Regions from separate parts of the Paenibacillus sp. FSL H3-0329 genome, predicted to be linked through region 4. Evidence: riboswitches for the same ligand, from Rfam matches in the RefSeq annotation. Region 4 holds a riboswitch; each other region holds the start of a gene.
The links. Region 4 has a riboswitch for thiamine pyrophosphate ahead of NSQ66_RS09485 (thiamine phosphate synthase). Riboswitches for the same ligand answer to the same signal wherever they lie in the genome.
Positions count from the first base shown of each region.

Region 1: it holds a riboswitch for thiamine pyrophosphate, as region 4 does, so the genes downstream of both, thiC (phosphomethylpyrimidine synthase ThiC) here and NSQ66_RS09485 (thiamine phosphate synthase) in region 4, are expected to answer to the same signal.
Region 2: it holds a riboswitch for thiamine pyrophosphate, as region 4 does, so the genes downstream of both, NSQ66_RS12725 (ABC transporter ATP-binding protein) here and NSQ66_RS09485 (thiamine phosphate synthase) in region 4, are expected to answer to the same signal.
Region 3: it holds a riboswitch for thiamine pyrophosphate, as region 4 does, so the genes downstream of both, NSQ66_RS02050 (ABC transporter substrate-binding protein) here and NSQ66_RS09485 (thiamine phosphate synthase) in region 4, are expected to answer to the same signal.

Region 1 is NZ_CP150150.1:6,093,265-6,101,421, reverse strand. It holds gene NSQ66_RS26885 (beta-galactosidase) at 1-2,041, shown strand, start outside; TPP riboswitch at 2,113-2,222, shown strand; gene thiC (phosphomethylpyrimidine synthase ThiC) at 2,325-4,067, shown strand; gene NSQ66_RS26875 (phosphotransferase) at 4,153-5,139, shown strand; gene NSQ66_RS26870 (alpha-amylase family glycosyl hydrolase) at 5,394-8,157, shown strand, end outside.
Region 2 is NZ_CP150150.1:2,923,415-2,931,571, forward strand. It holds gene NSQ66_RS12715 (ABC transporter substrate-binding protein) at 1-281, opposite strand, end outside; gene NSQ66_RS12720 (ABC transporter permease) at 278-1,054, opposite strand; gene NSQ66_RS12725 (ABC transporter ATP-binding protein) at 1,035-1,817, opposite strand; TPP riboswitch at 1,929-2,032, opposite strand; gene NSQ66_RS12730 (amino acid ABC transporter substrate-binding protein) at 2,255-3,091, shown strand; gene NSQ66_RS12735 (amino acid ABC transporter permease) at 3,145-3,813, shown strand; gene NSQ66_RS12740 (amino acid ABC transporter ATP-binding protein) at 3,827-4,579, shown strand; gene NSQ66_RS12745 (S-layer homology domain-containing protein) at 4,675-5,331, opposite strand; gene NSQ66_RS12750 (transcriptional repressor) at 5,650-6,129, shown strand; gene NSQ66_RS12755 (TIGR00266 family protein) at 6,199-6,879, opposite strand; gene NSQ66_RS12760 (hypothetical protein) at 7,042-7,248, shown strand; gene NSQ66_RS12765 (class I SAM-dependent methyltransferase) at 7,310-8,041, shown strand; gene NSQ66_RS12770 (AraC family transcriptional regulator) at 8,064-8,157, opposite strand, start outside.
Region 3 is NZ_CP150150.1:456,745-464,901, reverse strand. It holds gene NSQ66_RS02080 (ABC transporter ATP-binding protein) at 1-277, opposite strand, end outside; gene NSQ66_RS02075 (HAMP domain-containing sensor histidine kinase) at 348-1,775, opposite strand; gene NSQ66_RS02070 (response regulator transcription factor) at 1,772-2,446, opposite strand; gene NSQ66_RS02065 (pyridoxamine 5'-phosphate oxidase family protein) at 2,566-2,985, opposite strand; gene NSQ66_RS02060 (MFS transporter) at 3,146-4,366, shown strand; gene NSQ66_RS02055 (hypothetical protein) at 4,439-5,902, shown strand; TPP riboswitch at 6,061-6,171, shown strand; gene NSQ66_RS02050 (ABC transporter substrate-binding protein) at 6,333-7,382, shown strand; gene NSQ66_RS02045 (hypothetical protein) at 7,722-7,880, shown strand; gene NSQ66_RS02040 (MTH1187 family thiamine-binding protein) at 7,943-8,157, shown strand, end outside.
Region 4 is NZ_CP150150.1:2,213,311-2,221,467, reverse strand. It holds gene NSQ66_RS09515 (VOC family protein) at 1-139, opposite strand, end outside; gene NSQ66_RS09510 (fumarate hydratase) at 301-1,860, opposite strand; gene yfbR (5'-deoxynucleotidase) at 1,963-2,568, shown strand; gene thiH (2-iminoacetate synthase ThiH) at 2,652-3,767, opposite strand; gene NSQ66_RS09495 (thiazole synthase) at 3,802-4,569, opposite strand; gene thiS (sulfur carrier protein ThiS) at 4,625-4,828, opposite strand; gene NSQ66_RS09485 (thiamine phosphate synthase) at 4,867-5,472, opposite strand; TPP riboswitch at 5,588-5,689, opposite strand; gene NSQ66_RS09480 (SDR family oxidoreductase) at 5,777-6,649, opposite strand; gene NSQ66_RS09475 (GDSL-type esterase/lipase family protein) at 6,886-8,157, opposite strand, start outside.

The sequences.
Region 1 (8,157 bases), 3.0 Mb from region 4:
TGTCGCAACTGAAAAATTCGAGCTTGGCGTTTGTTATTATCCGGAGCACTGGCCAGAAAACATGTGGGAGGACGATTATCGCCGGATGCGTGAACTCGGCTTTACGATCATTCGGATGGGGGAGTTTGCTTGGTCTATTTTTGAACCCACAGAAGGGGAGTTTCAGTTCGGGCTCTTTGATCGGGCGATTGATCTAGCACATAAATATGGTCTTCAGGTTGTACTTGGTACTCCGACGGCAACGCCTCCAGCTTGGTTGACTGATAAATATCCAGAAGTATTAAATGTAACCTACGAAGGTGTTACACTTCAGCATGGCATGCGCCGCCATTATAATTACAGCAGTCCTAAATACCGGGAACTGTGTGCACGTATTGCAGAACAAATGGCTGAACATTACGGCAATCATCCGGGTGTAGTTGGCTGGCAAATTGATAATGAGCTCAACTGTGAGATCAGTGAATTTTATTCGGAGAGTGACCATAAGGCCTTCCGGGAATGGCTACAGCAGAAATATGTTACGCTTGAGCATTTGAACGAGGCATGGGGAGCTGTTTTTTGGAATCAAAGCTATAGTGACTGGTCTCAGGTCTATCTTCCACGTCCGACTCCAGTACCGAAGCAACCCAATCCTCATCAGGCATTGGATGAAAAACGGTTTATTTCGGACAATACAATTTCTTTTGCCAAAAACCAAGCGGATATCATTCGTAAACTTGCCCCTAAGCAATGGGTAACCACGAACGGTCTGTTCGGTCATCTCGATAGCCATGAAATGACGGATGAACTGCTGGATTTCTTCAGCTATGATTCCTATCCTCAGTTCTCTACTATTTTTTATGACCCGAATGAGCGGAATCCGCTGAATGATAGAGGCTGGGGACTGTCGTTATCTGTTGTTCGTTCGATATCCCCGAATTTCTGCATTATGGAGCAGCAGTCGGGCCCGGGTGGCTGGGTGAACCGGATGGATATGCCTTCTCCAAAGCCCGGGCAGATGCGGTTATGGACTTATCAGTCGATCGCTCATGGGGCAGATATGGTGTTATATTTCCGCTGGCGGACAGCTACGATGGGCAATGAAATTTATTGGCATGGAATCAATGACTATCATAATCAGCCTAACCGGAGAGTGCGGGAAGCGGGGCAGATCGGTCAGGAGCTGGCAGCAGCAGGTCAAGCGTTTATCGGTACTCATAATCAGGCTAACGTTGCTATTGTTCGTGATTATGACAATGAGTGGGATGGAGAATACGATGTTTGGCATGGCCCGTTTATGTGGAAGAGCAATAAGGAGTGGTACAAGGCTCTTCAGCGGAAGCATATCCCGAATGACGTGCTCTATCTGCGCAAAAAAACAACGCTGGAGGAGCTTGCAAGGTACGACGTGCTTATCTATCCTCACCCAGCGATTATGACAGATGAGACAGCGTCTCTGCTGGATGAATATGTTCAACAAGGCGGCAAACTGATCTTCGGCTGTAGAACTGGCTATAAGGATGAGCGCGGTCAATGTTATATGCGTCCTTTCCCAGGTACTGCTAAGGATCAATGCGGGATCACAGTTGAAGAATTCACAATGGTTAAGGGCAGTCGTCAGCCAACAACAATTAGCTGGTCGGGCGCGACCGAAGTCGTTACAGGAGCAGATGACTTTAATGATATTCTCAAAATAGAGGAAGCTTCGGTTGAAGTGATGGCGGTTTACGCCTCTGATTATTATGCGGGAAAACCGGCGGTAACTAGAAATCGTCGCGGCAAGGGTGAGGTTTGGTATTACGGAGCCGTATTTAACGAACAGGCAGCGGCTGAGATCATAAATTTAATGGATCTACAATCGCCAGCAAATTGGCTGAAGCTCCCAGAAGAGGTAGAGCTGCAAGTCCGTACCGGAGCTTCTTCCAGTTATGCTTTTTTGCTTAATTATAGTGAGACTCCTGTCACGATCCATCTTCATGAGACCAAAACAGATTTACTGAGCGGCACAACATTGTCGGGCGAGGTGCTTCTGGAAGGATTTGGGGTATTGGTGTTATACTAACGTACACATTGATCTCACATTTGAGTGGATTTGGATAATTCTCTCTTTTCGGTTATACTTTGAAGTAGCAATTATATAGTTACGGGAGCTTGGTGGGACCAGGCTGAGAGGATAGTTATAACTATCGACCGTCAAACCTGATCTGGATAATGCCAGCGGAGGAAATGGAGCTCTATTTCTATTTGTCTACTCTAAGGCCTCATCTTATACAGATGTGGCCTTTTCTATGTGTGGGGAGTAGACCGTCTCCGCTTGATCAAATCACCTTATAGGAGGAATTGAGATGACAAGCGAATTGAACAACGATCCAATCAATTTATCAGCTTTTCCAGCAAGTCAAAAAGTGTATGTAAAGGGTTCACGGCCTGATATTCAGGTGCCTATGCGGGAGATCTCACTTAGTCCAACTGCGGGCATAGACGGCGAAGAGGAGAATGCCCCAATTCATGTCTATGACACAAGTGGGGCTTACACGGATGCTAATATTCATACTGATATTCGTCAGGGGTTAGAGCCCAATCGTCTAAGCTGGATTGAGGAACGAGGGGATGTGGAAGCGTACGAAGGAAGAACCGTGAAGCCTGAAGATAACGGGAATGCAACGGGAAAAGCTGTGGCGGAAGTGTTTCCAGCGCTCCATAGAAAACCTTTGCGAGCGAAAAAGGGGCATAATGTCTCTCAAATGCATTATGCACGCAAAGGGATTATTACTTCGGAAATGGAATACGTTGCGATTCGTGAGAATGTGACACCGGAATTTGTAAGAGATGAAGTAGCCCGCGGTCGCGCCATCATTCCAGCGAATATCAATCATCCAGAGAGTGAACCAATGATTATTGGGCGTAATTTTTTGGTAAAGATCAATGCCAATATTGGAAACTCCGCAGTATCCTCATCCATAGAGGAAGAGGTGGAGAAAATGAGATGGGCTACCCGCTGGGGTGCAGACAATATAATGGATCTCTCCACAGGTAAAAACATCCATACGACACGCGAGTGGATCATCCGTAATTCTCCTGTTCCTATTGGAACGGTGCCTATTTATCAAGCTTTGGAAAAAGTGAATGGGAAAGCGGAAGATTTAACGTGGGAAGTATACCGTGATACGCTCATTGAGCAAGCGGAGCAAGGGGTGGATTATTTTACCATTCATGCGGGAGTTCTGCTTCGTTATATCCCGTTGACGGCACAACGTATGACAGGTATTGTTTCAAGAGGTGGCTCCATTATGGCGGCATGGTGTCTTGCGCATCATCAAGAGAACTTTTTATATACACATTTTGAAGAGATATGTGAAATCATGAAGCTGTACGATGTTTCTTTTTCCCTAGGCGATGGATTACGTCCGGGTTCGATTGCTGATGCGAATGATGAAGCACAATTTGCCGAGTTAGAGACGTTAGGTGAATTAACAGCTATGGCTTGGAGTCATGATGTACAGGTGATGGTAGAGGGTCCAGGACATGTGCCGATGCACTTGATTAAAGAGAATATGGATAAGCAACTTGAAACTTGCAACGAAGCCCCTTTTTATACGTTAGGTCCACTGACTACAGATATTGCGCCGGGGTATGATCATATTACCTCTGCTATAGGTGCAGCGATGATTGGTTGGTTCGGTACAGCAATGTTATGTTACGTAACTCCGAAGGAGCATCTTGGCCTGCCTAATAAGGAAGATGTACGTGTAGGGGTCATTACTTATAAAATAGCGGCACATGCCGCAGATTTGGCGAAAGGGCATAAAGGAGCACAAGACCGGGATAACGCTCTTTCGAAAGCCCGTTTTGAATTTCGTTGGCGTGATCAATTTCATTTATCGTTAGATCCTGAGCGAGCGCTCGAATATCATGATGAGACATTGCCTGCGGAAGGCGCTAAAACAGCTCATTTCTGTTCCATGTGCGGGCCGAAATTTTGCAGTATGAAGATCTCTCATAATATCCGTAATTCGACGAGAATTGAATCAGGAATGCAAGAGAAGGCAGAAGAGTTTCTCCAAGGCGGGAGCCTCATTTATAGATAACTTTTTCTGCTAAAAAGAAATATCTAAAAGAAGTCGTCATTGGCGGCTTCTTCTTTTATACTTTGAATAGATAGGAGTTGATGAAATGGAAGCGATTCGTTCAGAGGAAGCCATTTTAGAGGATTTAAGTAATAGTTTCTATCATTTTTTTGGATTGAAAGTCCTTCATGCTACCCCAATAAAACGTGGCTGGTTAAATCTTAAATGGAAAATCACAACGGATTCAGGGCAATTTCTACTTAAACAATACAACAAAAAAAGATATAAATTGTATAACCCAGAAGAGCTGAACTTTGCCTTTTCTCAACAGAAAAGATTGTATCTACAGGGGCTCCCATGTCCCGGATTGTTGGCTTATAACAATAATGTTTTACTGGAATCAGATCAGGGAGAAACGTTTATGGCAATGGAATATTGTGAAGGCCGTGTCATAGAGCCGGGTAAGATTAATATCCATCAAATGTTTGATTTGGGTCGTGCCACAGGTAAAATGCATCGTTTATTAAATGATGGGACCATTAGTTTGAAAAGAACCCCACAATTTATTCCACAAAGCCCTGAGGAACGTTTAGAACATTGGAATGTACTCCTACAACAATCAAAGGAAATGGGTAAAACCTCACTCATCACTGACCTAGAGATACAACTAAGAGCGACTGAAGAAATAGATCCGGAAATATTCGAAGGACTTGAAGCTGGATGGGCACATCGTGATTTATGGGTTGATAATCTTTTATTTCAAGATAGCCAATTGTCTGCAATTCTAGATTTTGATCGGTTCAAATATGATTATCCGCAGCTAGATGTGGCGCGAGCAGTGATGTCATGTGCTTTAGATGAAGATTTAGATGGAGCACTAGCTTCAGCATTTATTGACGGATATCGTGAGGAACGAACGGTGGAGCAGGGGGATTTAACAAAATCATTGCAGTTGTTGTGGTATATGGAAAGCCCGTGGTGGATTAATGCCGCGATGGACAAACATAGTGTACCTCCAAAACGTTTTGCAAAAGAAATGAATTGGCTGGCTAAGAACCTGAACAATTTACCTGCTATCTTAGGGAACTTATAGTGAAAACGATTGAATTATAGCCTAAAAGATGCATTGACCAGCCAAAGTTTGGCGCCTATAATCTTAACAAGGAAAATCCACCACATATAGAGCTATTTGTAAACGCATTCAATGAGCTTTTTCCTTATTTATCATGGAAGGAGGAGATCAAAACTATCAAGTATTTCTTTTTTTCTCATTTTTGCAAACGTTTGCACACCACGATAGCGCTTAAAATCGTAAGCTGCACTTAAAATTATGAGGAGGTTATTTACTTGGTATCCAAACAATCCAGGCGTTATATTTCGTGGTTAATTATTTTTTCGCTCATTTTTAGTTTATTTGGTTTATCGGGTGGAGCATCGGCCAGCAATACGGATCATACAGTCACCTATACCAATCCTACAGCGACAGCTGTGACCTTACATTGGACTACGAATAACTGGGCTAATACTACGGACACGGTGATGACCAAAAATGGAACCACGTTCACCGCCAACCTCAATGTTCAGGAAGGTGCCACCCTAATTTATTGTTATCACATCACGGCTCCAACGGATAGTTGGGACAATAACGGCGGGAAGAACTGGACGGTGGTTATTCCGGTTGCCGGGAAATACGAAGCAGAGAGTGCATCCCTGTCTGGTGGTGCAAAAGTAAATACGAATCACATCGGATATTCGGGCACCGGTTTTGTTGATGGATACACAACTACAGGAGCAACTGCCACTTTTAACGTCCAGGCTTCCGCAGAAGGGTCCTATAATGCCACGCTTCACTATGCTAATGCATCCGGCAGTGCTAAAAAGGTGTCCATTTATGTCAATGGAATAAAGGTTACACAGACAACATTAGCCAACCTGACCAACTGGGATACATGGGCAGACCAAACAGAAACACTCTCCTTACAGGCAGGAAATAACACGCTTGCTTATAAATATGACTCAGATGATAGCGGGAATATTAATATCGACTATGTGACCCTTTCGGCCGGAGCTACACCAACACCAACGATAACTCCTACCCCAACAGTGACACCAACACCTACGGTAACTCCTACACCAACAGTGACACCAACACCTACGGTAACTCCTACACCAACAGTGACACCAACACCTACGGTAACTCCTACACCAACAGTGACGCCAACACCTACCATAACACCCACACCAACGCCAACACCTACCGTAACTCCTACACCAACGCCAACAGTGACGCCAACACCTACACCTACTTCAGCGGGGCTAACCGTTCACTTTAAGAAACCAGCAAGCTGGAATGCAGCGATCCGCATCCATTACTGGAATCTGAATCCGGCAACCGTTCCGACTAGTGGAGCATGGCCGGGAATACTGATGAAATCGGACGGAAACGATTGGTATAGCTATACTGTTCCGAATGCTACAGGTGCAAGCCTGATCTTTAATGACGGCAATGGCAAACAAACGGGCGACTTATCTCGCAGCGTAAAAGAGGGCTGGTATAACTCAGATAACGTATGGTATGACGCCAATCCAGACGTTCCTAAGGTTCCGGTGATATCCGTCTCTCCTGTGCCCAAAACCTATGATTCTGCCCAAACGGTGACCCTATCCAGTACAAATAGCGGCGATAAAATTTATTATACGACCGACGGATCAACACCTACGACAACCTCAACGTTGTATACGACTCCAATCCAAGTACCTTCTTCTTTGACTATCAAAGCATTCGGCGTTAACTCTATAGGGCAAGCGGGTAATGTAGGCTCTTTTGCTTATGTGATTGATCTGAATGCCGATTTGCAAGCTCCGATTATCACTGCGAATCTGCCTGTTGGGAATTCGAGCTCAGCGGTTTCCGTATCTTTTAATATAAAAGACAACAAGGCGGCAACAACCACAGCATATTACACAGATAATGGTACGGAACCAACAACGAGTTCAAAAGTCTATATTTCAGGCAATGCACTAACATCTCTTGCGGGACCGTCTATCTTGATTAACAAGACGACAACCTTAAAATTCCTTGTGATCGATGGTGCCGGAAATGAAACCAAACAGAGTTTTGTTTATAACATTGGTAATAAGGGCGATTTTCGTGAAGATACGATTTATTTTGTAATCACTTCCCGGTTCTATGACGGTGATTCCAGTAACAACGAGCATGCATGGGAGGATGCCAAGGCAGGAAATCCGGACTCTGATCCAGCTTGGAGAGGGGATTTCAAAGGACTGATTCAAAAGCTCGATTACATTAAAGCCTTAGGATTCAGTGCCATCTGGATTACACCTGTGGTGCAGAATGCCAGCGGTTATGATTATCATGGGTACCATGCAATAAATTTTGCGAAAATAGATCCAAGATATGAATCCGCAGGGGCATCTTATCAGGATTTGATCAATGCAGCACACGCGAGAGGGATAAAGGTTATTCAAGATATTGTCGTCAATCATACCGGTAATTTTGGAGAAGAAAATCTGTTCCCGATGTTCAAAAAAGATCCGGCGGCGGCGGACACCGTGAGTAACATGCTCAAAATTACGGATAAGCTGCCAGCTAACTATGATTCCATGACCCCTGATCAGCAATATCAGGCAAGACTTGCCTTAATGAAGACTGCGGAGACTAACAATAACATTTACCATACGGAAAAAAGTCTTTCTTGGGAGTCTTACACCGTCCAGACAGGACAGATTGCGGGAGACTGTGTAGACTTAAACACAGAAAATCCTCTAGTGAATCAGTATCTAATCGACAGCTATAATCAATATATTGATATGGGTGTGGATGCTTTTCGGGTCGATACTGTAAAGCATGTAAGCCGGTATATTTTTAACAAATATTTTGTGCCGGCATGGAAAACAAGAGGAGGCTCAGACTTCTTTGTCTTTGGGGAAGTGGCTACTCGGTACAGAGATGTCTGGAACAGTGGAATTCCGGCGATATCAACACCGTTTTATACTTGGAAAAGCTCAAAATCCTATCCAGGTGATGGTCAAAATGATTACGCTTCCAACAAGCTATCGGTGGAACAAGAGTGGGCAGATAACTCTACTA
Region 2 (8,157 bases), 710 kb from region 4:
AGGGAATCATTGCTGTCTGCAGGCATTTTGATCTCGACATCCAAACCTTCCTCTTGGAAAAAACCTTGCTGTTGCGCAGCGTATAGAAAGGAATGAACGGCATTGGGATACCAATCAAGCATAATCGTCAGCTTGTGTGACTGCTTATTTTCGGTATTGGAGGGATCGGTTTGGGAGTTGTTATTTATCTTGTCTGCCTTCCCGCAGCTGCTTAAGAGCAAAAGTGTGCATACTAGAAATACAGAAATAAGTCCTCGTTGTGGGGATTTTAAATGATTCATTGGTTTGATCCTCTTTTCTTTAAAAATAATTGTTCGAGTAAAGCTATCGCCAGAAAAAGCACCACACCAAGCGCGGACAGCAGAAATACAGCCGCGAACATTTCATCGCTCTGCATATTTCCGGCCATTCTGCGGCTGAAGTAACCGAGTCCTTTACTGCCGCCGAGCCATTCCCCGATAGTAGCTCCGATGACGCAGTATACAATGGACAGCTTTAAGCCAGAGAAAAAAGCAGGCAACGCCAGTGGAATTTGGGTTTTGACAAGCAGCTGCCAGCGGTTTGCACCAAATGTTAATAATAAGTCCTTGTAAGTCTGGCCACTTGTACGAAGTCCATCATATGTACTCACTACGACTGGAAAAAAAGCCGTCAAAAACACCACAGCCACTTTGCTCCACAGCGAATATCCGAACCACATAATAAAAATGGGGGATAGCGCAATTAATGGGATCGTCTGGCTAATGATAAGAAAGGGATAGATGGCCTTTTCTATGGGGCGATACAGGAACATTCCAGTGCCCAGCAATACACCACAAATAACAGAAAGGACAAAACCCACCAGTATCTCCTGTAACGTCGCCAATAAATGCTGTCCAAATAATAATTGCCTGTGCTCGATCAATGCGATTCCAATAGAGGAAGGTGCAGGGAGAATAAAGGCTGGAATCATGTGAAGGCGAACAGCTGACTCCCAGATTACAAGAATGAGCAGTACCAGAAGAAGGAAGGGACCATAGTTGTCTAGATGTTTTTTAAAAGGTATAGGTCGCATGTAATCTCCGCTCCAGCTCTGCACGCAGTGCTATAAACCGGGGTTCGTAGTTCATCTTATAATGTCTTGGCCTTGGTAAATCCACAACGATCTCCTGTAATTCGCTGTGCGCACCGCCAGATAATAAATAAATCCGGTCACTGAGCAATAGTGCTTCCTCCAGATCATGAGTGATGAGCATAATCGTCTGATTCAATTCACCCCATAACTCCAACAGCCAACGGTGTATCTCGCGTTTGGTCATGGCATCGAGAGCGCCAAAGGGCTCATCCAGCAGCATAAGACCACTTCCGCCTCCAGCCACTAAGGTGCGCAGAAATGCGACTCGCTGTTTCATTCCACCCGAAAGTTCATGGGGATAAGCCTTCTCTACATCTGCTAAGCCGAAGCGGGTCAACATTTCCCGAATCTGAGTGATCGTTTCTTGTTTATTGAATCTGGGCTTGATCTCCCAAGGCAAAAGGCAGTTGTCGAGCACTGTCCTCCAAGGCAGCAATAAATCCTGCTGAGGCATATAAGCGATCTGACCTAAACGACTAGCGGTTGACGGGTGCGTAGAGAGTTTTATTTTTCCGTGAGTAGGTTCGAGTAAACCGGCAATCGTTTTGAAAAATGTACTTTTCCCGCATCCGCTAGCACCTACTACGGAGACGAATTCCCCTTGCCTGATATCCATGGATAGATCTGCGAATACAGGGGGTTGCTCAGATTCCGGAAAAGAGTAGGTTAGGCCTTGAATAGATAAAATGGTCGTGATGATCAAACCTCCTAAAATTTTTGTGGAGCGCCTAAACAAATAAAAACCCATCCATTTCCAGAGGAAATGAATGGGTCAAAAAGTTCATTCTGCATAATAACACTTAACATGCTTGATGAAAATTCTGCTCCACTTCCCTCCGCTGGTATGATCCAGATCAGGTTCCAAGGGTCCGGAGCTTGAAGCTCCGTCTCAGTCGGCCGACTCCCCTAGTGAAATAACAGGTCCATATTAATTTGTTAATAAATATACCATATCTTTCTGAGAAGTAAAGAGAGAAAGAAGTGAAGGATTAATCCAAGATTGGGTAAGATATAGGTAGGAATCTAGTTAATATTATAATTCCGATGTATATAATCGGAAAAAAGTATTGACGATCATGTGATGGCAGTGTACTATTCAATTTACCGGAAAAAATCCGGGTAGAGAGAGGGGATTTAATAATGAAAAAATGGAGTTTAACTATTATATTGGCGTTAACCGTGGTCCTTATAGCGGCTTGCGGCAATAATTCGAATACCAATACGGCTGCTGAACCTACAGCTGGAACGAATGGTGGAGCAGCATCTTCAGCGCAAAACAGTTTGGAGGCTGTGAAAGCCAGCGGCAAATTGCGGATAGGTACAGAAGGGACTTATGCGCCTTTTACTTATCATGACACTGCGGGGAAATTGACTGGTTTTGACGTGGAAATTGCTGAAGAAGTAGCAAAACGTTTAGGTGTTAAAGCTGAATTTTTTGAAACTCAGTGGGATGGTATTTTCGCTGGAATGGATGCGAAACGGTTTGATGTAATCTTTAATGAAGTTTCCATTAACGAAGATCGCAAAGTGAAATATGATTTCTCTGAACCCTATATCGTATCCAAAGCAGTATTGATCGTGAGCGAAGACAATGAGGATATTAAGACCTTTGCCGATCTTAAGGGTAAAAAAGCCGGACAATCCCTGACAAGTAACTTATCCGACATCGCTCGTGAGAACGATGCTGAAATCGTAGCTACGGACGGTTTCAATCAAGCGATGGATCTGCTGACTTCGGGACGTATTGATGCAACTGTGAATGATGGCTTGTCTTATCTGGATCTAAAAAAACAAAAACCAGATGCAAAAATTAAAGTGGTTGATGAGATTCCTGAAGGATCACAAAGTGCCGCAGTATTCCTGAAAGGCAATGATGAGCTGGTGAAAGCGGTCAGTGATGCGATTACAGAGATGAAGAGTGATGGAACGTACTTGAAAATTTCCGAGAAATACTTTGGAGCTGACGTTTCAAAATAATACAAGGCTAGCAAGGCTAATTAAGCCTGGAAGCTAAAAAGGATGTCTGAATAATGGATGACCGCAAAATACAAATTTTCTTAGACACACTGCTACCCCTGCTAAAAGCCGGGGTGGCTTTTACCATTCCGTTGGCGCTACTTTCCTTTGTGCTTGGATTGATTTTGGCGATCCTAACCGCGCTGGCACGTCTTTCACCGTGGGTAATTCCGAAGCTAATCGCCCGTTTTTATGTGTGGGTTATTCGAGGAACCCCATTGTTAGTGCAGCTATTTATTATATTTTATGGTTTGCCGGCTGTTGGTATTGTACTCGACCCCTTCATTGCCGCCACCATTGGATTTACTCTTAGCGTAGGGGCTTATTCATCGGAAATCGTACGCGCTGCTATCCTGTCGATACATAAAGGCCAATGGGAAGCTGCCTTCTCAGTCGGGATGACTCGTGGGCAGGCTCTGCGCCGCGTAATTCTGCCACAAGCTGCGCGCGTTTCTGTACCGCCGTTATCCAATTCCTTTATTAGCTTGGTTAAAGATACTTCGCTTGCAGCGATCATCACCTATACGGAGATGTTTAGAACCGCACAGCAGGTAGCCTCTACCACTTATGAGCCTCTGCTGGTATACTCCGAAGCAGGATTGTTTTATTTAGTGTTCTGTTCTGTGCTGTCGGCGCTGCAAAATTACTTGGAGAAACGACTCGATCGTTACTCTGCGACCTAAAGGAGAGATACTTGTGATTGAAATCATTAATTTGCATAAATCCTTCGGCGCACTCCAAGTGTTAAAGGGTATTGATCTGAAAATGGAGCATGGAAAGGTACTTGTCATTATTGGGCCATCTGGCTCCGGGAAGACTACACTGCTGCGCTGTTTTAATCTGTTGGAAATCCCGGATCAAGGCAGCCTGTCGCTCAGTGATATCACCATCAATTTTACAGATCATAAGAAAATTCCTCAGAATTCCGTATTGGCCCTTCGTCAGAAAACAGGGATGGTCTTTCAATCGTATAATTTATTTCCGCATATGACTGCGCTTGGCAATGTGATGGAGGGACAGGTAACTGTCCTGAAACGATCCAAGGAAGAAGCGCGCAAGCGGGGGCTTCAGCTGCTGGCTAAGGTGGGTTTGGCAGATAAAGCTGATAACTATCCACATCAGCTGTCAGGTGGACAGCAGCAGAGAGTGGCCATCGCCCGGGCTATGGCAGTAGATCCAGAAGTGTTATTGTTTGATGAGCCCACTTCGGCGCTCGATCCTGAGCTGGTAGGGGAAGTGCTTAAGGTTATCAAACAATTAGCGGCAGAAGGTATGACTATGGTGATTGTGACCCACGAGATGAAATTTGCCGCCGATGTAGCGGACCGGATCATTTTGATGGATGGTGGTCATATCTTAGAGCAAGGGACTCCGCAAGAAGTGCTGGAGCATCCGAAGAATCCCCGGGCTCTGCAATTTCTGAACAGACTGAATGGTGAAGAAGAGTAGAAAGACAATATACACGAAAAAGCGGCTCGGGAATCATCCGGAGCTGCTTTTTCATGTGTAGATTATTCAAATGAGAAGAGTATCTGAAATTTGGCTTATACTCCAGTTTTCAGAAATTCCAAAGCGTTGTAGAGCATAATCGCTGCTTCGGCGCGGGTGAGTTCGCTTTTTGGATTAAACTTTCCGTTAGCATCCAGGCTATTGATCTTGTATTTCAGGGAGCGCTGAATACTGCCTTGATACGCAGGAGTCAGAGAAGCTTCATCAGCGATATCTACTGGAACGATATTGATCATCGGCAGATTGCCAACGCCTTCGATCGCTTGCACTAGATAGTTAGTGAATTGCTCTTTGGTCATAATGAGGTTAGGATCAATGTCTTTAGGAAGCTTAACTTCATTGTAATAAGCATTGATAAAGGCTTCAGCGTACCAGGCTTTGTCTTTTACTTTTGTGAACAAGCCGCTGGCAACAGGAGCTTTGTTAAAATCAATGGCCGCGAGGCTAAGCTGGAGACCGCCGGAGATAAACTGAATCCCTTGGGCTGTAGTTACCTTAGAGCCAGGGAGAAATTGAGATTCGCTGACACCTTTAATTAACCCTTGATTTTTTAAAGAAATGATTTTTTCTTTGCCGTTTATGTTATCAATATCCTTAAAGGTGTTCCCAGCTGCAAACATCTGACCACCCAAAGAAAAGGAGAAAATGGCTACGGTTGTGATCGCTGCTAGTGTGCTTTTTTTCATGTTCATGTCTTTTCACCTCGTTGTATGGATAGGCTCCTTAGCCTTTGTCACTCCTTTAACGTTGTAAATTATGGAAAGGTTGCGGTCTAATCTGTATTATTTCACGAAAAAGTAGATTTTAATAGAAATATGGGCCAGATTGGGGTGTAGTACTTTGGATAAGTGGCATGAAATGATATAATGATGTCAGGCTCTTTTCATTCGTGGTTAATTTTGTTATGATTATATCGTAACGATTACTATTTATGGTTTGTCCAAACTGCATAAATAGGAGCGTCTCAGAGGGTACGGATGTTAAATCGTTCCGGGAAGGTAGGAGACCAAATGGATCAAATATCAAATATCAGTCAATTGTTTGCGGCGCAAAAATATAAATTAACGCCTCAGCGTGAAGCTATAGTGAACGTTCTGCTCGACAATGAGAAGGATCATCTAAGCGTAGAAGAAGTATATATGCTTGTTAAGAACAGCTATCCACATCTGGGCCTGGCAACGGTATACCGTACACTTGAGCTTTTATGTGAGCTACACATTGTAGAGAAGATGAACTTCGGAGACGGAGTTGCCCGTTACGATTTGCGCGGGAACGATCATTCGCATATGCATCATCATTTGATATGCAGCGTATGCGGTCGGTTGGAGGAAATTAAGGACGACTGGCTTGTGGAGCTGGAGAGAAGAGTGGAACGTGAATATGGCTTTAACGTCACGGATCATCGCCTTGATTTCAAGGGTACTTATGGAACATGTAAACGTACAGGCTGCAAAAAAGCAAAAGCAGAAGCAGATAAAGCAGTCTCGTAAGATCGCTTTCTAACCTAAAGACACAGGGTCCAAGCCTGTGTCTTTTTTGATTACTGCGTTTTAGGAAGTCTAGCTTCGAGTAGGTACAAAGGATTTGATCCACGTTCCGAAGCTGCCAGGGTTACGGCTCTGAACGAGAATTACACCTTCTCCACGAAAGCGGCACACAAGTGCTTCACCACTGGTTATGCTGTTTAGCCAGCCAGAGGCTGCCTTTTCTACCTTATAGTCCATATAATCTGGCCATGCTACGAGGTGTCCGTTATCGATAATCATTTCTTCACCAGGTCCTAAATTAATCGCATGGATAGCACCGAAGGAAGACAGGAACACCGTTCCTCTGCCACTGATTTCTACAATGAAGAAGCCTTCACCGGAGAAGAGCCCTCTGGTTAAATTCTGCATTTTGGTATTTACTTGAATGCCTTCAGTTCCGGCGAGAAATCCGTCTTTTTGAACTAACAGTTTATACGATCCGTCTAATTCTATCGCCTGAATATCGCCGAGTGAGCCAGGTGACAGCAATACCTCACTTTGACCACGGGTCGCTCTAAGTTCTTGAAAGAAGAATTTCTCACCGCTCAGCATTCTCCCGAGACCGCGCATTAAACCACCATCCACGGTTCCTTTTAATTCTACGTTAGGTGACATCGCGACCATTGCGCCCATTTCAGCCTTTACGCTTTCACCGGGATTTAGTTGGACCTTTAACATAGCAAAAGCACCTTCATACAAAACCTGGTAATTCATCCTTTAAACCTCCGCATCTATTTAGATAAGATAGAATACTAGCTTTGCTCTAAGTGTAACGGAATTCTTGCTTCGCTCATAGTCTGGAATATGTTAAAATGAAGTTGTCTTATAGATGTAAGATCAATAATCATTCACCCATGAATAGGAGAGTGGTGTCACATGGCACGAACCAAGACACAAAAAGCCTTGCGTAAGGCAGAGCGCTCCGGAGCCTGGTGCGCAGCACAGAGTCGTAGATCGAATAGTGATTATGGAGCCATTTCACAGCATGTACGGTTAACACCAAGCAAGCAGGAACAATTGAATAAGAATAGATATAAGGGGCAGATCTTCCAAGATGATGCTCCTTTTTTATTGGCTATTTGATAAGAGGACGTCGCTCAGCGTATAGTAATTGAAGAAATAATATATAGGAGATGTATCCCAGATGAAACAAAATAAATATGACGATTCGAATTTCTTCTCAGCTTACCAACAAATGCCTCGATCTATCGGAGGGCTTGCAGCAGCAGGAGAATGGCATGTATTAAAGGCACTTCTTCCAGACTTACATAATAAAAGTGTGCTTGATCTAGGCTGCGGCTTCGGCTGGCATTGCCTATATGCCCGTGAGCAGCAGGCGAGTTCAGTTATAGGTGTGGATATCTCTGAAAAAATGCTGCAACAGGCGCGTGAAAAAACGAACGATCCTGCTATAACTTATATCCAGCTGCCGATTGAGGACATTGATTTTACGAGCGAGCAATTTGATGTGGTCCTCAGTTCATTGGCTTTCCACTATATTGAATCTTTTACAGCCATCTGCCGCAAAGTCCATGCGTTTCTTAAGCCTGGTGGGAGTTTTATTTTTTCAGTGGAGCATCCTATCTTTACTTCACGGGAAGAGCAAGACTGGTATACCGATGAACAAGGTAACCACCTGCATTGGCCCGTAGATCATTATCAATCAGAAGGACTTCGTGAAACTAAATTCTTAACAGAAAATGTGATTAAATACCATCGCACGATTTCCACCTACTTTAATGACCTGATTGAAGCTGGCTTTACTATTAAAGCGGTTAAAGAACCAAAGCCTTTAGAAGAAATGAGTAATGATCCATGGATGAAGGATGAGGAGCGTAGACCGATGTTCCTGATCATTTCGGCTGTAAAAGAATAATTTCATTCTCATGTTTCTTCATTTACACCTGTTCTCTGCTGTGCACACGATATTCTCTTGGTGACATACCAAAACGGCTTCGGAAGACGCGGTGAAAATAGGTATAGTTCGCAAAA
Region 3 (8,157 bases), 1.8 Mb from region 4:
GATGCCCATAATACGAGGGGGATTCGACAAGCGACCCTACCTTCCGTAAAATTTGCAGCTTATTCTTCCGAAGATCCTGACCGAACACTTCAATTTTTCCAGATGTCGGTGTAATTAGGCCAAGCAGCATACGGATTGTTGTAGTTTTCCCAGCTCCGTTGGGACCCAGAAAACCATAAATCTCACCCTTGCGGATATTTAAATTCAAATTTTCTACCGCAGCCCGGCCACGATATTTTTTCAATAAATCCTTAGTTTTAATCACTGTTTCTTCCATGTTCTTCACCTCGGTATACAGCATAACGTCCCAAGGTTAAGAACAAGGAAGTGCCAAGTTTAAGTTTTGTTTAAATTTCACGACGCGGATCAAAGATTACAATAGAAGTGCCTTCGCCTGTGCTCTCCATAACCCATTCCAGCTCCATATGCTTCATCAAAAGATCGACGATAGACAATCCCAAACCTGCCCCTTTGTAATCGGATGGACTCTGAATGCCTCGACCATGATCCGCAATAATTATGGCACGTTGTTCATTACGTTGCTCCGTTGAGATCCCGACATAATGCCCGCTGCTGGCATGTCGTACAATGTTTTGATACAAATTATCGAGAATACGGCGGAACCAGACCTCATCCACCCTCCAGAATAGCGGTTCGGCTTCCAGGTTAATATCAATGTCGAAGCCCTCTTTTTCCCATACGGGGTACCAAGCAGCCGCACTTTCCCGCAACAAGCGTAAAACATCTTTACGTTCCAGCTTTAAGGTTACCCGTCCACTATTGAGCAGATTGTAAGATAAAAGATTCTCGATCAGGACGCTAAGATCCGCAATACGCTCATCCATAAGCTGTAAGGACTGCTTACCTTTTGAGGTCAGATCCTCTTTGGTCATAACATGGATATGGCTGCGAATGACGGTTAGAGGTGTACGTAAATCGTGAGATAGATTCGAGACTAGACGCTTACGCAACTCTTCCTCTTCTATTTCCCTGCGTCGGCTTTCATCCAGTTTGGTTACCATCGTATTAAAAGCTTCCTCCAGGCGACCGATCTCGTCCAGTTTGCCTGTCACTATAGACTTAGGCATTCTATCCGGGCCTGTAATCGTCATCGCGGTTTGCAGTTGCAATAGCCGTTTGCGAATTTTTCTAAAGAACATCCACGAAACCAGAGCGAACCCTCCAAAAAGGGTAAATAACACAAAGTTATACCAAGCCCAAGCCCCTAATCCCCCATAAGCCCCTTTGTTCAGCAGCTTGCTTGGAATTTGCATCACCATAAATCCCTTGTCTGCCTCCACTTTGTCCCCCACGAAAGCAACGATGGCTAAAGGATCACGATTCGTACTTTCTTTCATAAATGAAATAGCCTCAGCCGCAGTCCACTGATCAGGAACTTCATGGTAAATCTTATCCTTATCCCCTTCATCAGGCGTGAGAATCAACTGGGTTTTTCCCTGCCCGTCTACCCAAAACATAGTAGCTTCGGTGTATTTTTGACTCAATTCATGCAGCCGCTGATTTATGGCTTCCGAAGAAGCATTTCCTAAGTGAAGTGCCTCTTTATGCCACATAGTCTCCAGCGGTGCAATATTCGAATACAGGGATGTATCTACAGGCGGGGCACCTTTGGTCACTTCGTTAAGAATATTGTAGCCAACAAAAGACAACGGAAGGACCACAGGGATAAATAGCAGTGCAGATACGATAATTAGCAAATACCCTGATAACAAAGAGGAATTACGTTTCTTGCGAATGCGCTCTAATCCTCTCATGCTCTTACCCGGTATCCGATCCCACGGACAGTTTCGATAATTTCCGGATTACCCGGATCAAGCTCCAGCTTTTCGCGCAAATAACGAATATGTACCATCAGAGTTTTATCCCCTTCGATATAAGCCTCACCCCACACGGCCTCGTAGATCTGCTCCTTCGTCATAATTTGGTTAAGATGACGCAGCAAATAGGAAAAAATCTGAAATTGCTTGCCTGTAAGCATGATTTCTTCCTGAGTCTGAGCATTCATCACGCGGTTATCCCCTTCATATACGACTAGATGTTTAAGTGTGAGCGAATCCTGAACAGATGCCCCATTCCTTCGGAGCAGCACCTCGATTCGAGCGGCCAATTCATCCGGATGAAAAGGCTTGGTCAAATAATCATCCGCGAATTCCAAACCTTGCAGCTTATCATCAATCGAGGTTCGGGCAGAGAGCATTAAAATGGGCAGCTTAGGGTAGGAACGTTTCAATCGTTGCCCGATCGTAAACCCATCCAGACCAGGAAGCATAACATCGAGAATAGCCAGTTGGCAGGCGCCGGCTTCTTCCATCGCACCTTCGCCGCTCCGTAGCCAGCGGACACTATATCCTCTTTCGCTTAAATCAGCAGACACTACGCTGCCAATCTCACGATCATCTTCAATATATAACAGAGTAACGCTCATGTAGCTTTAGCTCCTCCCCGATCTGAATACCTAAAAAGTTGAAGTCATTATAACACATCAAACAGCCCTCCTACCCCATAGGGGATAGGAGGGCTGTTTGATCAATTCAAGGCTATAGCTTATGGCTGCCATACTCCATGCTCTTTATTGCTACCTACATACTCAATACGTGTTGGAGTAAGCTCCAAAATCACATAATTAGGATCATCAGGTCCAGTAAACCATGGCTCCAGCTCTTTATTCCATACCTTGGAGCGCAAGCCTTCATCCTTAGAGACGGTAGCGGTCGCTTCAATCTCCAGCACATCTTTGCTTCCGCCGGCCTCATAGCCAAGCAGTACAAAAGCATTCGGATTATCGGATAACTCCTCCACTTTATGAGTTTTGCGATTTGTAGCCAAATAAATCTTCAAACCCTCATGGAAAATGGCCATATAACGTACTTTCGGCTTATTTCCTTCTTCGATCGTACCAAAGGAACCGAACTTGTTGTCATCCAATGCTTTAATAATGAGTTGTTCCAGTTGTTTGTTATCCATTACGTAAATCTCTCCCTTCAAGCATGTAAACAAAAGTTTATATATCCAAGCTCACCGTTTGGATTTATCATAACAATGGTGCTTATTATAATGTACCCTTCAGGTTCACATTGAATCCGACCTTACTCCATAAACTACATCAAGATAAGGAGCTTACTTCGTGAAAAAACTGATTTGGATCGGCTGTCTCTCCTACTTCGTTATCGGTCTGGCACATGTTGTGCTGGGATCTATTCTGCCCGTTCTACTGCAACATTATGATCAAAATTACAGTGCTGGCGGTGAATTAATCTTTAGTCAATTCGCTGGTTTTTTAGCAGGCGTGTTGGTCTCTCCCCTACTTAATCGCCGCTTCGGTAAACGTGGAGGCATCCTCATTGCCACCAGTCTTCTAATAGTTGCAGAAGTTGCCTATGCCTTTCTACCGCCTTGGGGCTGGATGTATTTTATCGCTGTTGCCGCAGGTTTTGGTTTCGGGATGATCGAAGCGGTTATCGGCACCATCATTATTGGTGCTGTAACCGAAGGAACGGCTATTGCGATGAGCCGGCTCGAAGTTCTATTCGGGATAGGCGCACTCGTGATGCCGCTTATCGCCAGTCCGCTCATTGCTGCCGGAGCGTGGAGATTGGCCTTTCTAATCGTCGCTGCCTTCTCTTTGATTTCTCTTATCCTCTGGGCAAGAGGACACTTCGGTAATCTACAACGCATGCTGGATGAACGTGCCTCTGTCCAAGGAGCAGACAATTCGCATTCCTCAAGCTCACGTTCTAACAAAAAATTTCCGTATAAAGGTAAGCAATGGATTCTGCTAGGGATCTTCATCGTTTTCTTTTTTCTTTATGTAGGCACAGAGATGAGTTTAGTCAACTTTATGCCGGCTATCTTTATTGCCAAGCTAGGGATGACAGAGTCTGCGGCAGCACTGACAGTCACTTTCTTTTGGCTGGCGATGTCTACAGGAAGATTGTTTGCGGGTGTAATTGCCGAAAAAATATCTTATCGCGTGTACATTCTCAGCAGCTGTTTACTAACCTTGTTACTGCTGACACTCTTTCCGTTCACTGACAATCGAATGACTGCTTTCATTGTAATTCTGCTGCTGGGGCTGTTTATGTCCGGTATTTTCTCCATTGCATTGGTTTTCTCCAGCAAAATGCTGCCTGGCACCGAAGAGTCAACACCCAGCATTATGATTGCTTCCGGAGGCGTTGGTGGTGCTTTGCTACCTCTGTTTACGGGCTGGTCTATGGACCATTTAGAAGTGGCACAAACAGCCGGATTACTTGCCACTTTTGCTGCCTTCTTGTTCCTGCTAAGCATTGCCGCATGGAGATTCCAAGCCAGGCAAGCGGTGGAAGGAAAGAGTTCCCGTATTTAGAATAGTATCAACGTTATCCTTTTAGGGTAATGTGATCTATAAGCATATTCTGAGCACAAGGATGGACAATGAATGAATGAGTCTTTAAATGAGTCTTCAACTGAGCCTTTGTTACATACTGCGCTTATGCAGTTTATATTTCCCTTCTCTATAAAAAAGGGCGATTCTAAGCAGCTTATCCAGCAATTACAGGACGACGGATTCACACGTTTTTTTCTGGATAACAAAGAACTGGAAGCTGCCTATTATGGAGAAGGTTACTGTGTTTCCCATGAACGAATGGAGCGCACCTATTTACCGTTTGCCGCACACGTCCTTTTTCCGCGCAGGAAGGATGCCGACTCGTTTCGCCGTTTTTCCAGAGTAAATAATCTCGACTGCATTCTGGAGATTCCGCAGCAATCTATATTTTTCAAAATTCTCTCGACGGATATATTCATATGTCCCTTTCAGCTTGGATTCGTGACGATACGTGTCCAGCTGGAGGGGGATTCGATTCCCTTTAGTATTGCCCTAGAATTCGCGGATCGTTTCCGTGCGCTAGAGAAAACCTTCATACAGGATGACTACACTTATATTCATTGCGGGGAACAGACCTATGAGATGGTAGAGGATTTTGTCTTCCGAAATTTGGTGGATGGACTGGAGCCATATCTGGATCAATCGGATATCAATGGGGCTTATTTTGAGACCCTTCCTTTTTTCGTAGATGAAAGAATGCAGGTACAAGCTTTTTACGGCTTTCAGAATGAAGAAAGTTCTGATGAGATTAGTGTAAATCTACGCTATCGCGCCTCACAGCTTGATGGAATTGATCTGAACGGAAAGCCCTATGCCAGTGCAAGCGATCCAGCGTATATTGCAAACTATTGTCATGAGCATTCCTATAATCGCTGGGGCCCAGACACGTATTATATGATGAATGAGCAGACCTTTTGCTGCATGACCCGCGCTGAACAGGAAATTGCTGTTAGTCTAGCCAACCAGATGTACGGGCAATATTATTACGGATTTTTACTCAATATTTTCCACAAAATCGTTCTGCTAAAGCTTGCCAACATGCACTCCCGACTTCGGATTAATCATGATTATGAGGAAATAGACAATCTAATCTACTCCATTAATAAGTTCTCGGCAAAGTTCTACTTCTTGGAGTTGATTTCCCAGTCGCAGGGCCGGGAGATATTTCTTCAGCTGCGTAAAGTATACGGAAACGACGCTTTGTTCGAGGAAGTGAAAGAAACCTTAAATGACCTGTTTCAGTATCAGGATAAGTTTCAATCCAAGCGACGGGATAATCTGCTGATGATTCTCACTGTATTTACGGTAGTAAGCGGGATTTACGGCATGAATCAGGTCATTGACGATCTGGATGGAAAAATCCAATGGAGTAAAATGATTGGTTATTCCCCCTTTGAATTTCTTGCCCTCTTCGTGATCATGAGCGGGATTCTGATCAGCGTTGTCCTCACGCTAGGGGCGCTGGTTAGTGAGCTTAAACGGCGTCACCGCAAGAAATATAAAGATCTAGACTAGCAAAAAAGAAACTACTGGATTGGAAAAATTCAGGAGTGCACTACTAGACATTCCGAGTACAGCCGTCTATAATACACCGTATGCGAGAAATATAAGATATAAAGTATGGGTACAAAACTTATACTTACTTATATTGCACATAGAAATACCCGTTAACTTCATAGAACCAGGGGTGCTGGAATTGGCCGGCTGAGATTGTATCCCACAAGATACTGACCCTTATACCTGATCTGGATAATGCCAGCGTAGGAATCGCCAATTGGTTCTGGTCCCTGTGACCTTGACTAACCTTGCGCCAAGCCAGCGTCCCGATCACTCGGGGCGCTTTTTTTGTAAGATCACTAAAAGATGTAGAAAAACGTACATACTACACTTTACGGTTCATGTTGTGAAGACGGGATTCTTGTAACCTTAAAGGAGAGAAGAAGACATGCACCTCAAAAAAGCACTTACGTTGTGCCTCACCTGTGTACTCATTCTTGCCATTGCCGGATGCGGCAGCAACAATGGGAATACAGCCGGAAACAAAGCAAATGCTACTGATCCAACTGCAGCGGCTGGCACGGATGCTCCAAAAGAGCTCACCAAAGTTAAAGTCGCACTCGACTGGACACCGAACACGAATCATACCGGTCTATACGTAGCTAAGGATCTTGGTTACTACGCTGAAGAAGGTCTGGACGTCGAAATCGTTCAACCAGGCGCAGCGGGTTCTGATACTATGGTTACTTCTGGCGAAGCCGCATTTGGCATCAGCGCCCAAGAAGGATTAACGCTAGCCCGTCTACAAGGCGTACCCCTTGTCTCGATAGCAGCTATTATTCAGCATAATACATCGGGATTCGCCGCTCCAGTAGATCGCAATATTAAATCACCAAAGGATTTCGAAGGTAAAACCTACGGAGGCTGGGGCTCACCGGCCGAAGAAGCAGCCATGAAGGCCATCATGGATCCTGAAGGTGGCGATGTGAAAAAGGTGAAGCTGATCAGTATCGGTGAAGCTGATTATTTTACCGCCGTCAAACGTGACATTGATTTCGCCTGGATTTTCTACGCTTGGACTGGAGTTGAGGCTGAGTTGCGTGGCCAGCCATTGGATATGCTGTACTTAAAGGATTATGCGCCACAGCTCGATTATTACACGCCTGTGCTGACGACGAGTGAGAAGCAAATTGCAGATCATCCTGAGCTGGTGAAGGCCTTCATGAAAGCCACATCAAAAGGTTATCAATATGCTATTGATCATCCGGAAGAGGCTGCCGGTATGTTATCGAAGGCCGTTCCTGACCTGGACGCCGACCTTGTCCTAGCTAGCCAAAAATGGCTTAGCCCAAAATACAAGGACGATGCTGCCCGCTGGGGCGAGCAAAAAACCGAGGTCTGGCAAAATTACGGCGACTGGATGTATGATCTGAAGTTGCTGGATAAACCGCTGGATGCTGCTAGTGCATTCAGTAATGATTTTTTACCGGCGGAGTAGAGAGCGGACTTCAGAACCAAGAAGGTTGGACGTTACTTGAGGAAGGAGGAACGGAGCGTAGTGATGTGCTACGTGAGTACCGGACTTCCCAAGTTCGTTCAAGATTCGATGTCGAGTTTGCTTCCTGAGTTACTTCGTTATCAAAGTTGGCTTTTTGAACTTACCTTATAATTTAAGAGCTCAAAAAGTCGGCTTTCAGAACCAAGAAGGTTGGACGTTACTTGAGGAAGGAGGAACGGAGCGTAGTGATGTGCTACGTGAGTACCGGACTTCCCAAGTTCGTTCAAGATTCGATGTCGAGTTTGCTTCCTGAATTACTTCGTTATCAAAGTTGGCTTTTTGAACTTACCTTATAATTTAAGAGTTCAAAAAGACGGCTTTCAGAACCAAGAAGGTTGGACGTTACTTGAGGAAGGAGGAACGGAGCGTAGTGATGTGGTACGTGAGTACCGGACTTCCCAAGTTCGTTCAAGATTCGATGTCGAGTTTGCTTCCTGAATTACTTCGTTATCAAAGTTGGCTTTTTGAACTTACCTTATAAAATGAGAGGATTGATTATTGTGGCTAACACCCTACTAAGCATTCAAGTAATTCCAAAAACTCCGAACAATGAGGATTCCATCCCATACGTAGATAAAGCGATTGAGGTCATTCAAAAATCCGGTGTTAAACATCAGGTGAATCCGCTGGAAACCACAATGGAAGGTGAGCTTAGCGAGCTGCTGGAGGTTGTGCGTCAGATGCAAGAGGCGTTGATCGAAGCAGGCAGTCCAAG
Region 4 (8,157 bases):
TACCCTCATCGTTTCGCAGCATATCAATAATTTTGGCATCAAAGCAGTGCACAACAAAATCTATCAATTGCTCTGCATCTTCCGCAATAAAATACGGCGTAACGTTAAGAAACCCATTTCTAATATAATGTGGTGCCATTCGTTGTCCTCCTTTAGACAGGCAAAAACGCCTTCGGCGTTCCTTAAGGATAATTTATAGTCTGGACATATAAATCCTTATAATTTGATTAAAACCCATGGAAAAGCCATTCAGAGAATAATCTGCCCTCCTCATGACTTATCCACCGGTTGTAACCCCATTTATTTAAACACTGGCTCCTTGAATTGAGTCAATTTAGCTGCAGAATCTTTTTCCACATCCGCATGCAGACTGTTGCCGTGAGCATCCATCGTCACAATCGCTGCAAAACCCTCCACATCGAGATGCCACATCGCCTCAGGAATACCAAATTCCATAAAATCAACAGCGTTGACCTTCTTGATGCACTCTGCATAATACTGGGCGGCTCCACCAATCGCATTGAGGTATACCCCGCCGTGCTCCTGTAAGGCTTTTAACGTTTTTGGACCCATACCACCTTTTCCGATGACTGCACGGATTCCAAATTTTTTGATGATATCGCCTTGATAAGGCTCTTCACGAATGCTCGTAGTTGGGCCCGCAGCTTTTACATGCCAGCCTTCCTCATCTTTCATCATCACAGGACCGCAATGATAAATCACAGCCCCTTCCAGATCTACCGGAGACTCATGATCCATTAAATATTTGTGCAGAGCATCACGGCCTGTATGCATTTCACCGGATAAAATAACCACGTCTCCAACACGCAGACTACGGATATCCTCTTCACTTACCGGCGTTGTAAGACGTACTTCCCGCGACTCAGAGGCTGGGCTGTTAGCTCCCTCAGCAATTACCGCTTCAGATTCATGTGCTCCTTCATCATCTACAGATATCCCTGTGCCGCTCTCATATAACCAATCCTCTATATTGCCAGTTGATGGATCAACCAGCACCCCTTGGCGGCGGAAGGCCCAACAGTTATAAGCAACGGATACGAAAAAGCTAGCTGGCAGACGATTCATAACGCCAACCTTACAGCCCAGCAGCGATACCTCACCACCAAAACCCATCGTGCCAATTCCAAGCTTGTTAGCATTCTCCATAATATAGTCTTCCAGCTTGCTAAGGTCTTCTATCGGATTAACATCCTCCACTTTGCGGAACAACTGCTTCTTAGCCAGCTCGTAGCCAGTCGTACGGTCACCGCCGATACCCACGCCAATAAAACCGGCACTACAGCCTTGTCCCTGCGCCTGATATACCGCGTGTAAAATACATTTACGGATTCCGTCCAGATCCCGACCCGCTTTGCCGAGTCCTTCTAATTCTGCCGGGAGACTGTATTGAATATTTTTATTCTCGCAGCCTCCACCCTTCAGAATAAGTCTAACGTCTATTTTATCCTCTTCCCATTGTTCGAAATGAATGACTGGTGTGCCTGCACCCAAGTTATCTCCGCTATTCTCACCTGTTAATGAATCTACAGAATTGGGACGAAGTTTACCATTCTTGGTCGCTCGTACAATGGCATTATGAATATCTTTTTTCATCTCAATCTGATTGATTCCCACAGGGGTGTGAATGATAAATGTAGGCATTCCCGTATCCTGACAGATCGGAGACACTTGCTGCTCAGCCATTCCGATATTTTGCGCAATCGTGGTTAAAGCAAGACCGGACCGGGTAGCCCTGTCTTCCAGCGCACGACCTTTTGCAACTGCCCGGCGTACATCTCCCGGCAAATTCGTGGAAGTTTCTACGATAAGGTTATAAATACTGTCTTCAAAATGCTGCATCTTCATTCAAGCTCCTCTCGGCAGTTCCAGGTTATCTAAAGTTTGATACAATTAGTATAATAATATCATACCTAGCACCGCATGAAAGGGGTTACTTTAAAATTGAGCTACCATTTTTCTGCCTATCTATATCGTCTTCAGTATATTCAGCGCTGGAGCTTGATGCGCAGCACCGCACCGGAGAACGTCGCTGAGCATTCTTTTCATGTTGCATTGCTCACACATATGCTCTGTTCCATTGGTAATGTACATTTCGGGCGTTCATTAAACGCGGAACGAGCAGCAACCATAGCTCTTTTCCATGATGCCAGCGAAGTATTCACAGGCGACATTGCCACGCCGGTAAAATACAACAATCCTCGCTTGCTCACTAGCTTCCGCGAAATGGAAAAGGTTGCGGCTGATCGCTTAACTGGAATGATTCCATCAGAGCTAAAAAGCATCTACACTCAGCTCATACGACCGGAAGACAGCCCTCCCGATTCGGAGGACATTCTGCTGCACAGCTATGTGAAAGCCGCTGATCGGCTGGATGCTTATTTGAAATGCGTATGGGAGGTTGCTGCAGGCAACCGAGAATTTGCCGCCGCGAAGGAGCAGACAGCAGCAAAACTTCGTGGGCTTGGCCTGCAGGAAGTGGATTATTTTCTGACTCATATGGCACCGAGCTTCGAAATGTCTCTCGATGAGCTCTCTGCCGGAAACTAAACACCATCTACACAATAGAAAAAAGGACCTCCGCATGAATCTCGCAGGGGTCCCTTTAGTGATTAATAATAAAAATACAAGCGTTACGTTACTGATTCAGTCAGGATATCCCAGTCTTTAAAAATCGGCTGCAAACCCTTCGTATATAGCATTTCCGTAATCTCCTGCACACTGCGGCTATCGGATATTTCGAATTGCGGAGTTCCCCCTGCATTAGTGTGACCGCCCACCTCAGTTGTGACCCCGGCTGACATCTTAGTTATTCCTAGATGAATTAAATGATCGCGTAGAGAGGCAGGCTCTCTTGTAGATAAAGTAATGCCCGAACGGGGTAAAAATAACCGGTATGCCAAAATAATCTGCACTAGTGATCGATCGGTAACATCGCACTCTGGGTTAAATTCCCCTAAATAAGGCCGAAACCGTGGGGGTGACAGGCTGATCTCGCAATCTGGATACCGATCCTGTAGATAGCGGGCATGCATGGCACTTTGGAATGCCTCTTGCCGCCAATCGTACATCCCGAGCAACGTACCAATATTCACAGAACGAAAACCTGCCTGACAGCCGCGTTCAGGTGCATCCAGGCGATTCCGGTAGTTTCTTTTAGGCCCTTTAACATGCAGCTTTTTGTAAGTCTCCTGGTGGTAAACCTCTTGGTATAGTGTTAATCCATCCACGCCTGCTTGAAGAAGCTCTTTATATTCGGCAGTCGATAGAGGATTTATCTCAATACTGACGGAGGAAAAAAATTCTCTAAGTACAACTACACAATCCTTAATATATGAGACAGGATTCTCCCGGCGCGATTCACCAGTCAAAATGAGGATATGCCGCAGACCTGTAGCTGCAATCTTCTCAGCCTCCCTGCGAACCTCCTCCAAGGACAGCTTTTTACGCGGAAAATCATAAATGGAGCTGAAGCTGCAGTAGGTACAATGATTCACACAAAAATCGGCAAGATACATCGGTGTGAACAGCTGCATCGAATAACCAAAATGTGCACGGGTCAGTCGCTGAGCAGCTTGCGCCATCTCCTCTAGCAGCGGCGTTGCTGCCGGAGAGAGCAATGCCAGCAAATCATTTTCGTTCAGCTTGTCTTTTCCAAGCGCCCGCTTAACGTCATCCTCCCGGAACTCCTTCCACAGCTGCTCATATGGATACTGCTCCAAGCGGGCCAGTGTGTCAAAAAAGCTCATGCTAATCCTCCCTCCTTTGGTGAACCTATCAAATTCAGTTCAGAAATCCAGTCAACGGTGACGAAGCAAAAGCAACTTCTTCTACAGGACCGAGTCCTGCCAAATAAGCTTTGCGGCCAGCGGATATCGCCTCGCGGAACGCTTCCGCCATGACGAGCGGATTACGTGCCGTTGCGACAGCCGTATTAAGCAGAACAGCAGCGGCCCCCATCTCCATTGCTTCCGCCGCTTCCGAGGGCTTGCCAATTCCGGCATCTACAATAATCGGCAAATTCACTTCTTCAATAAGAATACGCACAAGCTCCTTGGTGCGCAGGCCGCGATTCGTCCCGATCGGCGCACCAAGCGGCATCACAGCAGCAGCACCGGCATCTCTCAGACGTAAAGCAGCCGAAAGGTCCGGACTCATATATGGCAGTACTACAAAACCCTCCGCCGCTAGAATCTCTGTAGCTCGTATGGTCTCCAGATTATCTGGAAGCAGGTATTTCTGATCATTGATCACTTCGATCTTCACCCAGTTCCCCAGTCCCGCAGCTCTTGCTAATCTCGCAATACGGACTGCCTCCTCCGCTGTACGCGCTCCTGAGGTATTAGGCAGAAGAGTCATGTGGCCGGGAATGTGGTTCATGATATTTTCTGCTCCACCTTCCGGGTCCACTCGGCGAAGCGCTACAGTAATCACCTGAGAACCAGAGCTTGCGATCACTTCGGGGATCAGAGCATTCCGGCTATATTTTCCGGTTCCGATAAATAATCTACTAGTTAATTCGATGCCTCCAATATGTAACGGGTCATGCATGAAATTACCTCCCTTTGGTTCTTATAAATTTCTCAAAATTCTATACCGCTCCATCTCAACCCCCACCAACAAAGTGCACCAGTTCCAAACGATCATCCTCGCTCAGAGCAGTACTTTCATAATTCTCCTTACTGACAATTTCTCCATTCAGCTCAATGATCATCAGACGACCCGACCACTCAGGAAGACTGATCAAATCAGCTATAGTTTGAATACCACCAGAACACTCTGCGGATTTCCCGTTAATCAACAGTCTCATTCTGAATCACCCCCTTCGCCTATGCTTTTACCTCCCGGCTATGAATGAACCGCCTTATGAATAGCTTTGGCGGCCTCATAAGGATCATCCGCTCCGCAAATTCCGGACATCACAGCAATTCCTGCCGCGCCTTGCCTAATGATCTGCGCCGCATTAGCGGGACCAATTCCGCCAATCGCAATTACAGGAATAGAGCTAGTCTTCACCGTTTCTGCAAGCAGCTCTAACCCACGTGCGGGCAGCCCTAGCTTGCTCGCCGAGGGAAATACATGGCCAAACAAGCAATAATCAGCTCCCTGCTCTGAAGCATTCGCCGCTTCTTCCGGAGAATGAACCGATCTCCCCAGCCAAAGCTGAGGTGCAATTCGCCGGGCTGTAAGCGGGCTCAGACTGTGCCCAGCCAACTGAACACCCGCGGCACCAGCTGCCAATGCTACATCGATCCGGTCATTGATTATCAGTTTGGTAGCGGGTATACCGGCAGCCAACAGCTCCTGTGCCGCAGAGAGCAGTTCGCGTGCTGGACATTGCTTCTCTCTTAAGTGAATATAATCGACCCATGTCTGCACCGTGACAGCCAGTTCAACAAATTGTCTCAACAGCTGCTTGCCGTCTGATATTAGATGGATCTCAGCTTGTACCACTCGCGATCTCCTCTCTCTCACTTCCCTGTAGGCCAGTAAAAAACAAAAAAACTGCCCCCGTAAGGAAGGCAGTCAGAATCTGTATATAGACGGTACTACAAATAGCCCGACAACAGAAATTCGTTCTCCACTTCCCTACGCTGGTCTTAACCAGATCAGGTTCAAAGGGTCCGGAAATCCATTCCGTCTCAGCCAATCGGCACCCCTAGTGACATAAATATACAATTTTAAAATGCTAACGTGGTTTATAGTAACATATTTTTTTATTGAAATACACCCATTTATTCACATTAGCTGTACTAATCTAACCGTTTACTACCTCGCCACCATTTACATGAATAACCTGTCCAGTCACATAACTGGAATCGTCAGAGGCAAGATATACATAGGCTGGCGCCAGCTCCTCTGGTTGTCCAGGCCGTTTCATAGGCTGCGTGCCTCCAAACTCGCTAACCTGCTTCGCATCAAAGGTAGAGGGAATTAGCGGTGTCCAGATTGGACCTGGTGCTACACCGTTTACCCGTATGCCCTTCTCCGCCAGATTCGTGGACAAAGATCGTGTGAAACTCAGGATAGCTCCTTTAGTTGATGAATAGTCCAGCAGCTGCGGGCTTCCGCGATAAGCGGTAATTGAAGTTGTATTTATAATTGTAGATCCTGCTTTTAAATGAGGCATAGCTGCTTTTGTTAAATAGAACATCGCAAATATATTCGTACGGAAAGTACGCTCTAGCTGCTCGGAAGTAATATCCTCGATCTTAGCTTGCGGATGTTGCTCCGCCGCGTTATTGATGAGAATATCAAGCTTTCCTAAGCCCTCTACCGTCTGTTTAATAAGATCCTTACAGAATTTCTCGTCACCGATATCACCTGGAATTAGGATACATTTGCGGCCTTCCTGCTCGACCTGACGTTTAGTTTCCTCTGCATCTGAGTGTTCATTAAGATATGAAATGACCACATCAGCACCTTCTTTAGCAAAAAGCACAGCAACTGCACGCCCAATTCCGCTGTCTCCACCGGTAATCAACGCCGCCTTGTCTTGCAGTTTACCTGCTGCTTTATAATTTGCCGGCTCGTATTTGGGCAGCGGCGTCATTTCACTCTCAATCCCTGGCTGATGATGCTGCTCCTGTGGGGGTAAGGTTTTTGTAGCTTGTTTATTATTGCCTGACATCTTCCCTATCTCCTCTCGTTAAGTAAATTGATAGTTAACTGATCATCTTAGGATGGCACAACAATGCACGTTTATACGCTGGGTTTGTCATTTTCTTAAATCGCTTTACGAATCTTACTTACCACAATGCAAGTAGAAATAAACAACCGTGGATGTAAACTGCTGTAAGTGGAGAGGACTTCACTGCATACAAAAAGGCACAGCATCGCTGCTGTGCCTTGAATTGTTCACCCTAACTATTTCAAAGAAGAAACATGATTTTCTGCATTCACTCCATGTTCCAGTACCCACATAAAATAAAGAGCTTTAGCTGCTTTCTCCCGGGTCACTATGGCTTTAGGTTCTAGTTCTGTCCCATTGACCATTTGGCCTCTAGCAATCCCCACTTCAGATCTAATAAGCCCTAATTCATAAGCACTTTTCACTTTTGAAATTAAAAAAGGAGAAATGTCCGCCGTATCAACCAGCTGCTGCCAGGATACAAGTGGATAGTACATCGCTCCTCTAGCTCCTGGATCCAGATTGAAATCATAACCAGGATCTCCTGGCACTACTGCTGTGCCGTTATAATCAGTCATGTACTTAGGTTTATTAGCAAACTTTACTTGGTAAACATCATAGAGAATAGCACCCATCGTTTCACGTGACAGCTTACCTTTCGGATAATAGGCAAGATCTGATCTTTCCACTTTCATTAACTTAGAAATACTGCGTGTGAATTCAGCAACTGTCATCTCCGTATCTGGCTTAAAATTCCCTTGGCGGTCTTTGCCCATTACTCCCAGCTGGATTAATTTTTCAATTTGATTGCGGTAATAAGCAGCTTCCCCGGTCGTCGTATCATTAGTTATTTCCGGAAAAACCTTATCCCAGTTGCCTGTTAGTGCCGCATGCTTAACGTTCCCTTTAAGATAAGCAGTAATGGAGGCAGCAGTAGAATCGCCAGTAGCACCTTTCTCTACAAGCTCCGTAACAATCATCCGCGAAAATTGTTTGGCGAGCGCTTCTTTAAAATGAGTCCCATCGATTTTCTTTGAAGGATGCCCGTTAGCGTAACTTCCGTCATTTGTTTTGCCTGGCGTTTCTCCGGCTTCAATTGACATGAAGAGGGCTGTTATCGCTTCTACTCCGATCTCGTTATAATATTTCAGACTTTCCGAGTTAAGGTCAATAAGTGTAACTCCAGATTCATCTGCAACCCGTTTAAGAATATCTACAAACTTTCTTGATTTAAAAGAATTCTCATAGATATATCCCGGACTTGCATTCCCTTTAATTCTGGACATTGGCGTTACCAGTACTGGTATCATGCCCCGGGCTTGGATCGCAGGGAGATAAACTTCTTTAAGGTAGTTTTCATACATTGCCTCAGTCGAACCTCTGCCGTAACGTCTGAACTCATCTGCACTCTCATCATTGTGTCCGAATTGAATAAACACATAATCCCCAATGCTGCCACTCAGTAAAATGTCGTTAAGTCGACCTTCTGTATAGGCATTTTTAAACGA